Regions from separate parts of the Nonomuraea sp. NPDC050547 genome, predicted to be linked through region 1. Evidence: riboswitches for the same ligand, from Rfam matches in the RefSeq annotation. Region 1 holds a riboswitch; each other region holds the start of a gene.

Region 1 (3,264 bases):
GCTGAACGGGTAGGTGGCGATCAAGAGGTGACCTTCCGGTGTTCGAGGGCGTCCCGGTTGACGTGGGCGACCCGCCAGCCGCCGCGGGTGACGGCCAGCTCGGTGGTGGACAGTGGCGCGAGGTCGAAACGGGCGGCGTGCAGCGGGGGCAGGCCGAGCGCGTGGCCGAGCGCGGCGCGGATGACTCCCGAGTCGCAGATGACCAGGAACGGCCGCCCGCGCCGGCCGTCGAACCTGGCCCGCGTCTCGTCGAGCCACCCCGTGACGCGCGCCGTCATCCGGTCGAGGCTCTCGCCGCCGTGGGGTGCCGCGCCGGGGTCGGCGAGCCAGCTCGCGAGCGCGTCCGGCTCCTCCTGGGCGACCCGCGTGTACGGCAGGCCGCCCCACCGGCCGTGATCCGCCTCGGCCAGCGCGTCGACCACGATGGGCGCGAGCCCCATGGCCGAGGCGGTCTGCAACGCGGCCACCGACGGCGCGACGAACGCCGCCCCCGCCTGCCCGGCCGTCAGTATCTCCCCAAGCCCACCGGGCTCCGCGTCGCCGGACACGCCGGGCTCGCGGAGTTCGCCGGGCTCGCGGAGCTCGGGCCGGGTGCCGGGTCCCGCGTATGACGCCGTCCTGGCCAGGTCGGCGGTCCCGGCCAGAAGGGCGGCCTTCGCCAGGCTGGCGCGATCGGCCTGCTCCGGCGCCGGGAAGCAGGCTGTGCGCATGCCTGGTGTGCTGGCATGCCGTACGAAAAGCACTCCGCTCAGCTCGGTGCGGCGGCTGGGACGGCGGCGGTGGTCCGGCGGGCGGCGCGCTCGCCCGCCCAGGCGAACAGCGCCCCGAACGCCGCCCAGAACACCAGCTGTGTCCCCAGCGACGCGAGCCGGAACTCCCACAGCAACGTGGCCGGAAAGCCCGCGGGCACCTCGTCGACCCGCGGCAGCAGCGCCAGCGCGGCGACCACCGGCACGAGGAAGGTCACGACGGTGACGCTCCAGCGCGCCCACGGACCACCGGTGACCCGGCGCCCACTGGCGACCGCGATGGCCACGGCGGCCAGGCCCACCAGCACCATGACCACGTAGAGCAGGGTCCGGCTGCCGATCGTGTGGGGGTCGCCGACGGCGGGCGGGTTGGCGGGATATTTCAGGAAGGGCAGCAGGACGATCGCCAGATAGGCCGTGCCCGCGGCGGCGAACGCGAGGGCGGGGTCCGACCTGGGCCCGACCCGTCCGCGCAGCCCGGCCACGACCAGGCCGAAGATGCCGCCGACGGCGAGACCGTAGAGGCCCGTCGCGAGGAACAGCCCGGCTTTCTGCACCGGCCTGCTGACCTCGGCCTCCTCACCGTGATGATCGTCGGCGGGCGCGGCGGGCGCTGCCGCCGCCGCGGCCTCTTCCAAAGCGATAGCGCTGTCGACGTGGGGCTCCCCCGCCAGGAAGGCGAAGGCGCCCGCGAACAGTCCGGCCAGCAGGCCCAGGAGCAGGCCTCTGACCACAAGGGTGCGCACCATCGTGCCCGGCCTCTAGTGGCAGGGCACGCCGAGCAGGTGGCGCCCGTCGTGCATCAGCTCGTGGAGCAGGGTGCCGGTCTGTGAGACCGCGCCGTTGTCCATCAGGACCAGGTACGCGATCAACAGGAACAACGGCACGCTCAGCAGCCAGGGCCGCAAACGGGGAAAGGGCACGGACGTCGAAGTGGTCCCACCACTCATCAAGGCCTCCTCAGGGATGACGCGTCCCAACAGGTGAGGTCACGGCCGTGAGGTGACCTGGCTCCCGGGATCTACGTCCCGGATACAGTGGCGCGTCCGCACCGGCATCTCACCGGATTTCCCCTGACAGCCGTGAAATCTACCGGAACGTATCCTTTCCTCCGGTTCTCGTCAACAGTCACGTGATCTTCGAGAGGTCGATGATCACGTTTTCGCCCTTGAGCGAATAGTGCACGAGCCGGCCGTCGCCGACGCCCGGGTGAACCACCTGCATCCCGCCATCGTCGCCGGGCCGGATGCCGAGGTCTCCCGAGCGGCCCGTGGCCAGGTCGAGCAGCGCCTGACCGCGGCCGGCCGAGTCGAACCGCACCGTCATGAACCGGTCCGCGGCGATTCCGGGCATAGGGATCTCGGGCAGGTCCCGCTCCTGGGTGCCGTCGCGCAGGCGCATGAAAGCGGTCCGGTCCGGCCTGGCGCCGACGCAGGTGAGCACGCCGCACCGCACCCAGGTCTCGCCCGCGCGCACCACCGCCCTGTTCGTCTCGCCCGTCTCGGCGTTGACGATCTCCTCGTAGCTGGTCTCGCCGTTGGGCGTGTAATCGCTCGGCGTCCCCGCCCATGGCCAGCTCAGGATGTGGTGCCGCTCGGCCCCCCGCACCGCCTCCACCTTCCCGCCCCCGAGGGGGAGGGTGGAGACGCCGCCGCCGTCCATCACGGAGAACGCCAGCCGGTCACCGGCCACCGCCATCGTGTCGACCCGTCCCGGCACGGTGGCCAGGCGCTCCGTGCTCCCGCCTTCGAGCGGGACCGACCACAGGCCGGTGCCGCCGTCCTCGATCGTGCTCCAGAAGACCCGGTCCGTGCCGATCGTCCAGTTGCTGGCGAAGACACCCTTCGGCGTGCGGATATTGGTGATCTTCCGGCTCGTCCGCGCCTCCAGGTCGTAGGCGTAGATCGCGTTGGCCTTCTCGTGGCTCTCCCACGTCTCGAACAGCACGGACCGGTCGCCGATCAGCTTCAGCGGGCGGATCTTCGCGCCGCCGCGCAGCTTGCCGGGGATCTTCGTGACGGCCGCCGGCCACACCTTCTCCACCGGCTCGGCCTCGGTGATCCGGGCCGGGGTGGAGGTGGGACGGATCGCGGGGATCGGCTGCCGCGGAGGTTCGCCGCGCAGCGCCACCGCGGCCCCTCCGGCGATCACCACGACCGCGACCGCCGCCATCAGCGCGTTCGCGCGGATCCTGCGTCGCCTGGACCGGCCGGCGATGTGCGCGGGCAGGCCCTGGGGGGCGTGTGGCGCGCGCTCGGCGGCGTGTCCGAAGGTGGTGCGCAGCTCGTCTTCCAGAGTCATCGGGCGCTCCCGTTCGTGGCGGAGGGGCGGTCGATCGCCGAGCGGAGCCTGCTCAGCCCGAGCGAGGCGTGGCTGCGGACCGTCCCCTGGGAGATGCCGAGCACCCCGGCGATCTCCGCGTCGGTCAGCTGCTCGTAGTAGCGCAGGACGAGCACGGCGCGCTGCTTCTTGGGCAGCCCTTCGAGCGCCTGCCAGAGCCCCTGCTCGGACTCCG
Region 2 (3,264 bases), on a different contig from region 1:
CCACGGCCCCCTCACCACCGCCCTGGCCGCCCTCGGGCAGCGCTCGATGACGTTCTACCTCGCGCAGTCGGTGGTATGGGTGGCGCTCTTCTACCCGTTCACCCTGGGCCTGCGCGACGACCTCAGCTTCGCCGCCAGCCTCGCCGTCGCCGTCGTCATCTGGGCGGCCTCGATTCCCGCGGCGGCCTGGATGCACCGCAAGGGATACCGGGGCCCGTTCGAGGCGCTCGTGCGCCGCATGTCGTACCGCTAGTTCCGGACGGCCGCTTCCTCCCGCAGGCAGGCGCCCTGCGGAGCGCGGGGGATGCCCAGGATCACGATCCGGCGACCGCCGAGGGGCGTCACGTTCGAGACGTGCCGTCGCCATCCGCGACGCGCAGCCGTTCCCGGTAGGCGCGAAGGCCGGCCGCACCAGGCACCCGCAGCCCGTAGACCCCCGGCCTCCTCGGGGTGAGCGACGGAAGCTCCGGGGCATCGGACATGAAACCGAACAAACGCATGTCCCCGAGCGAGGTAGCGGTCCACACGTGACGGTCACATGGCCGTCACGGACGCCCGTGAAGATCGTGGCGGGGTCAGCAGGGTTCAGGCATGGCCGAGTCCTACGCGGACCACGGTGGCGGCGGTCTCCAGGGGCGCGGGCTGGCGTGGTGAGCAGGAGGCGGCCACCACGAGCCGGTCGGCGAGGCCCGAGATCGTGGCGCACGTCGCCGCGGCGGATTCCACCGGCCCGGTGTGCGGCGAACGGCCGTCCACGACGGCGGCCACCACGGTCGTGCGGGGCAGGCCGCCCATCCGGGTGAGGGCGTCCAGGGCGCCGGGCGCGGTCACGAAGTCCAGGGCGATGCTCTCGACCCGCGAACCGCCCAGTACGGCCAGCGCCGGACCGGCCTCGCCCGAGCACAGGCACACCATCAGCCGGGGACGGTTGCTCAGCTCGCCCAGCCGCCGGTAGACGCGGGCCAGGCGGCGCAGGCCCGCAGGGTCGGCCGGTGCGGGCTCGTCCAGCTGGACCTCCTGCGCTCCGGCGGTGGCCAGCCGCTCCAGCAGTTCGGCGTACGGCTCCAGGAACGCCTCCAGCAGGCTGAGTGGATCGAAGCCCGGGCCGCCGGCGCTTCGGCCGCCGGTGCTTCGCAGGAAGGCGAGCGGGCCGGGTAGCACCGGGCGTACCTCGAAGCCGAGCCGCCTGACCGCCAGGTAGGCGGCGAGCGGCGCGCCGTGGTCGAGCCGGAAGCGGGTGGCTGGGGTGAGCGCCGACCCCTCCGCGACGCCGAAGGTCGCGGGGGAGCGGAAGGTGGGGTGGTGGAGCGGGAGGTCGGTCAGGCCGAGCGCCCGCCATCCTTCCCACAGGCCGGTGGTGGTCGCCGGGCGTCCGAGCACGGTGGTGCGCTGTCTCACGTCGGGTCCTTTTCCCTCGCGGAACCCCTGGGGGCCGCGCACCGGGCGGCGCGCGGGCGGTGGCAGGTGTTCGGACTCGCGGGCGTCCCACACGTTCCTACTGGCCGTCGCTTCCCAGGCCGGAGCCCAGTGCTTGCGTGGACGGCGGTCGTTCCCGCTCACCGCTGCGGGGCAGTCCCGGATTCACACCGGGTTCCCTCTTGCGCCGATCCCTCAACGGGGCCGGGCCAGCCGCAGGAGGAAGCATATGCCCTGCGCGGGTCGCGCACGCGGCCATGCCTCGCCCGGCCTGGGCGTGATGCGGCGAGGTGTTCCCGGCATGGGGTCGCGTCATCTCACGCCGAGGCACCTCGGACCGCGGCATGTTCGGGCTGTGGCATCTCGCGCGTCGCGCCTCGGGCCGGGGGCGCCTCGGGGCTCGGGCATCCGATCTCGCGTGTGCCGGGAGATCGGATGCGCCGCGTGCATGGGCGTGGTGCCGTGCGGGTGCCGGGCCTTGGTCTCCGATCGATGAGGCCCGCGTGCCGGGTCAGGGGCGGGGGATGGCGACGGCGTCGTACGTCGTGTCGGGGGTCGGCGGGGTGGTGAAGCGGGCATTGGGCAGGTACAGGCGGGACCCGAACGCCGCCACCGTCGTCGGCACGTCGAACAGGGCGCTGGTCACCCGCCGGACCACGCGGCCCTCGGTCCCCGCCGCGTTCAGCCGCAGGACCGCCACGGTGTTGATCCGGTTCTGCACCGCGTACAGGGTCCGGCCGCGCAGCAGCAGGCCGTCGCCCTGCGGCAGCGACTCGCCGTGCAGGTCGATCCGGGAGGTGGTACCGGTGCCGTCCACGCGGAACAGGCCGCCGGTGTTCGACTGCACGATGATCAGGCCCCGGCCGTCGGGGGTGGCGGCGATGCCGTTGGCGTTGATGCCGGTGCCGTACACCAGGTCGCCCGTGAGCGGGACCCGCACCACGTCGGCGGGCAGCCGTCCGCCGCGCAGCGGCAGCTTGTAGAGCACCGGGTTGGCGGAGTCGGTGAACCACGCGGCGTCGCGGGTGAGGATGACGTCGTTGACGAATCCGGCGGCGGTGGCCAGCCGGTAGGAGGCCAGGACCCGGCCGGTGCGGGTGTCGACGACGCGGGCGTCCCCGGCCGTGCCGCCCGCCACGAACAGGCGTCCGCGCTCGTCGATCTTCATCCCGACGGACGGGGTGCCGGGACCCTCGCTGATGATCGCGCCGCGCCCGGTCCGCAGGTCGGCCCGGTAGATGGAGCCGTTCGCCAGCGAGCCGAAGTAGGCGAGCGGGCCGGAGCCGATGGCGATGCCCTCGGGCCGGAAGCCGTCGGGCAACGGGATCGACTCGGGTAACTCCCGGTCCGCGGCCGCCCCGGCGGGAGCGCCGGTGGCGACGGCCAGGACGAGGGTCGTGACAATCGCGCAAAGGAGCCTGATGGTTCGCAGCATCTGATGCCCTCTTTCCAATCGTCTCGGGACCCACGCTAGATCGCCGGGCGCCGTGCGCAAGTGCCGCGAGGCCTCCGGCTAACGGGCGGGGCTCCCGCCGTACACGGCCGTCACCTTCACACCGAGCGCCGCGGGCAGCAGCGGCGCGGCCTCGGCGATGGCCGCACCGCCCGGGGCGAAGGCGGCGGCGTGCCTGAGCGCGATCCTGGCCGCCCGCCCCTGGACCTCGTAGGAGGCGTGCCCGAACGCGGCCGCCAGCGCGGGCGCCGGCTCGGCGGCATGCGGCAGCTCCCGTTCCAACCGGCGCAGGCCCTCCAGGGCGAGCCTGGCCTCAGGCCGGAACGTCAGCGCGCCGATCGTCTCGACGACCTCGCCTGCCGCGGCGGCGCCGCCGTACCCGATCTGGGCGAGCG
Region 3 (3,264 bases), on a different contig from region 1:
GAACTCGCCCGACAGCGTCTCGCGCTTGAACACGTTGGACACCTGCGGCTCGATGCACTCGTAGCACCCGGCGATGGAGGCGATCGTCGCCGTCGGCGCGATGGCGATCATGAGCGAGTTGCGCAGCCCGGTCTCGGCGATCCTGGCGCGCAGCGCGTCCCAGCGCTCGGAGGCGCCGACGCCGTAGTGGTCGGGGTGCAGCACGCCCTGGGCGGCGCGGGTGTCGTCGTAGGACGGGTGCCGGCCCCGCTCGACGGCCAGATCGGCGGAGGTGGCGTAGGCGGCGAGGGCGATCTCCTCGGCGATCCTGGTCGACAGCGCCAGCGCCTCCGGCGAGTCGAACGGCAGGCGCAGCGCGAAGAACACGTCGGCCAGGCCCATGACGCCGAGCCCGATCGGCCGCCACCGCTTGTTCGCCTTCTCGGCCTCGGGCGTCGGGTAGAAGCCCAGGTCGATGGTGCGGTCGAGGAAGCGCACCGCGGTGCGGACGGTGCCGGCCAGGCGCTCCCAGTCCAGGCCGGCGCCGGTGACGTGGGCGGCCAGGTTGACCGAGCCGAGGTTGCAGACCGCGGTCTCGCCGTCGCTGGTCACCTCCAGGATCTCGGTGCACAGGTTGGACAGGTGGATGACGTTCTCCGGCCTGGCCGTCTGGTTGGAGACGCGGTTGGCGGCGTCCTTGAAGGTCATCCAGCCGTTGCCGGTCTGGGCGAGCGTGCGCATCATCCGGCCGTACAGGGTGCGGGCCGGCATCTGCCGCGTGTACAGGCCCTGCGCCTCGGCGGCGCGGTAGGCGGTGTCGAAGGCGTCGCCGTACAGGTCGGTGAGGTGCGGGACCGTCTTGGGGTCGAACAGCGACCACACGCCGTCGGACTCCACGCGGCGCATGAACTCGTCCGGCACCCAGTTGGCGAGGTTCAGGTTGTGGGTACGGCGGGCGTCCTCGCCGGTGTTCTCCCGCAGCTCCAGGAACTCCTCGATGTCGGCGTGCCAGGTCTCCAGGTAGACGCAGGCCGCGCCCTTGCGCCGGCCGCCCTGGTTGACGGCGGCCACGGAGGAGTCGAGCGTGCGCAGCCACGGCACGATGCCGTTGGAGTGCCCGTTCGTGCCCTTGATGAGCGATCCGCGCGAGCGGACCCGGGTCCAGGAGATGCCGATGCCGCCGGCGTACTTGGACAGGCGGGCGACCTGCCCGTACCGGTCGTAGATGGACTCCAGCTCGTCCCGGGGCGAGTCCAGCAGGAAGCACGACGACAGCTGCGGCCGGCGCGCGCCGGAGTTGAACAAGGTCGGAGAAGACGGCAGATAGGACAACGTCGACATCAAGGCGTACAGCTCGGCGGCCTCGCCGACCGTCTGGGACAGGCCGCAGGAGACGCGGAGCATGAAGTGCTGCGGGCGCTCCAGCACCTTGCGGGTCTCGGGGTGGCGCAGCAGGTAGCGGTCGTAGACGGTGCGCAGGCCGAAGTACTCGAACCGCTCGTCGGCGTCGGCGTCGATGAGGGCGTCCAGCTCTTCACGATTTTCCCGGACGAAACCGGCGAGCGCGTCCTGGATGAGCCCGGCCGCGTGCGTGGCGGCGACGGAGTCCGAGAACGAGCGGACACCGTGGCCCGCCGCCTCGTCGGCGATCTCCTCGGCCAGCAACCGTGCGGCGACCCGGGAGTTGGCCGGGTCGGCGATCACGCGCGCCGCCGCCTCCTCGATGGCCAGCCGCCGATCCATCTCAACGATCTGCGTCACGTGCAACACTCCTCGCGAGCGAGCTTTCCCCCTGCGAGGGCACGCGAGAGCGCACACGGCAAGTACGGAGATCCCCCGGCCGCGCAGCCCCCGGGCCCTCCCTCGAGGCCCAATGGACAGGACAACCGCTGGCAGGTCTTCGGGCTCGCGGGCGTCTCAACGCGTGAGTCCTACTGGCCGTCGCTTCCCGGACCATGGTCCAGTGCTGATGACGGCGGTCGTTCCCGCTTACCGCTGCGGGGCAGCCCTGGAATCGCACCAGGTTCCCTTTTGCTCCGCCTCCGGGGAGGCGAACCAGCGACAGTGCAGGATCCTACATCTAGTGGCCGATCCCGCAACTATCCCCGGTATGTTGTGCTCGGCGTGTCGAGCATGCCGAGTTCACGGAGTACTCTGCGGGTACGGGCGGACTCGGTGGCCAGCCATGTGGAGAAGTCGTCGCCGCTGAGCGGGATGGCCTCCCAGCCCCCGTTACGGCAGGCCTCGTGCCACGGCGCCGACCGGGTCGCCTCCTCCATCATGCGCACCGCGGCGCCCCGCCGTTCGCCGTCCATCGCCGCGGGCCCGACCACCGCGCACCAGTCGGCGAAGTCGACGCGAACCCCGCACTCCAGGAGCGTGGGGGCGTCGACGCCGGGGACCCGGGCGGCCGAGGAGACGGCCAGCGGCCTGATCCGGCCGGAGTCGAGCCGGGCCCGCCAGTCGCGCAGCCGCCCGGTGGCCGCCGCGACCTTGCCGCCCTGCATGGCTGCCGCCACCTCCTGGGCGCCCGGGTAGCCGGTGTAGTCGATCTTCCTGACGTCCACGCCGAGCCCCTGCGCCACCAGGCCGAACAGCAGGTGATCGGGCTCGCCCAGGGGCCCGCCGGCCAGGTAGGTGCGCTCCGGCTGGGCCAGCAGGTGGGCGGCGAAGGCGTCGAAGTCCTTCAGCCGTGAGTTGGCCGGCACCACCAGCACCTCGACGTTGCCGGTGAGCCTGGCCAGCGGCGTGGTGGCGACGTGCATGGGGCGCTGGTCGTTCAGCTCGGCGGCGGCCAGCGCGGGCAGGCCGGTGACGGTGACGGTGGTCGTGCCGCCCGTGCCGGTGGCGGGGTAGCCGGTCCTGCGCAGGGTGCGGTAGAGCGCCTGTGCGACCGCGGCCCATCGCTCACCGCCGGGGACGACGCCGACGGGGCCGAGGCCGTTCGCGCCGCCACCCGCGCCGGCGCATCCGGAGACACAGGCGGCCAGGCCGAGCCCGAGTGCGAAGAACTGCCGACGCCGCATGATGCCCCTCCCCGAACCCCGATAGACCTCCCATTACATGAGGTTATTGGCAGATCACACGGTGTTACACATCGGGGGGCACTCTTCACGTTTCATCGGCCGGCAGCGCGAACAACCTGATGTAGAGCGGGCGGGCGTCCGGGGGCGCGTCGTCGGCCTGGTGACTGTACTTGGACAGCAGCGCGATGTACTCCTCGAAGAAGGCGTCGAACCCCTCCTTGGTCATCCGGCCGAACCCCCGTGAGGCCTTGGCCCAGTC

Evidence for each region. A riboswitch is a leader RNA that binds a small molecule or an ion and turns the genes downstream of it on or off. The one in region 1 is predicted to bind cobalamin.
Region 2: it holds a riboswitch for cobalamin, as region 1 does, so the genes downstream of both, ACIBHY_RS52775 (hypothetical protein) here and ACIBHY_RS34465 (CbtB-domain containing protein) in region 1, are expected to answer to the same signal.
Region 3: it holds a riboswitch for cobalamin, as region 1 does, so the genes downstream of both, ACIBHY_RS14005 (ribonucleoside-diphosphate reductase subunit alpha) here and ACIBHY_RS34465 (CbtB-domain containing protein) in region 1, are expected to answer to the same signal.

The regions. Positions count from the first base shown of each region.
Region 1 covers NZ_JBITGW010000015.1:280,256-283,519, reverse strand. Annotated here, with positions in the region: gene ACIBHY_RS34480 (putative cobaltochelatase) at 1-24, opposite strand, end outside; gene ACIBHY_RS34475 (histidine phosphatase family protein) at 21-710, opposite strand; gene ACIBHY_RS34470 (CbtA family protein) at 749-1,498, opposite strand; gene ACIBHY_RS34465 (CbtB-domain containing protein) at 1,511-1,672, opposite strand; adenosylcobalamin (AdoCbl) riboswitch at 1,701-1,848, opposite strand; gene ACIBHY_RS34460 (hypothetical protein) at 1,878-3,050, opposite strand; gene ACIBHY_RS34455 (SigE family RNA polymerase sigma factor) at 3,047-3,264, opposite strand, start outside.
Region 2 covers NZ_JBITGW010000036.1:11,628-14,891, reverse strand. Annotated here, with positions in the region: gene ACIBHY_RS52780 (DUF418 domain-containing protein) at 1-253, shown strand, start outside; gene ACIBHY_RS52775 (hypothetical protein) at 586-1,398, opposite strand; cobalamin riboswitch at 1,442-1,645, opposite strand; gene ACIBHY_RS52770 (SMP-30/gluconolactonase/LRE family protein) at 1,928-2,851, opposite strand; gene ACIBHY_RS52765 (hypothetical protein) at 2,930-3,264, opposite strand, start outside.
Region 3 covers NZ_JBITGW010000005.1:38,555-41,818, forward strand. Annotated here, with positions in the region: gene ACIBHY_RS14005 (ribonucleoside-diphosphate reductase subunit alpha) at 1-1,740, opposite strand, end outside; cobalamin riboswitch at 1,853-2,054, opposite strand; gene ACIBHY_RS14010 (Bug family tripartite tricarboxylate transporter substrate binding protein) at 2,079-3,005, opposite strand; gene ACIBHY_RS14015 (ArsR/SmtB family transcription factor) at 3,091-3,264, opposite strand, start outside.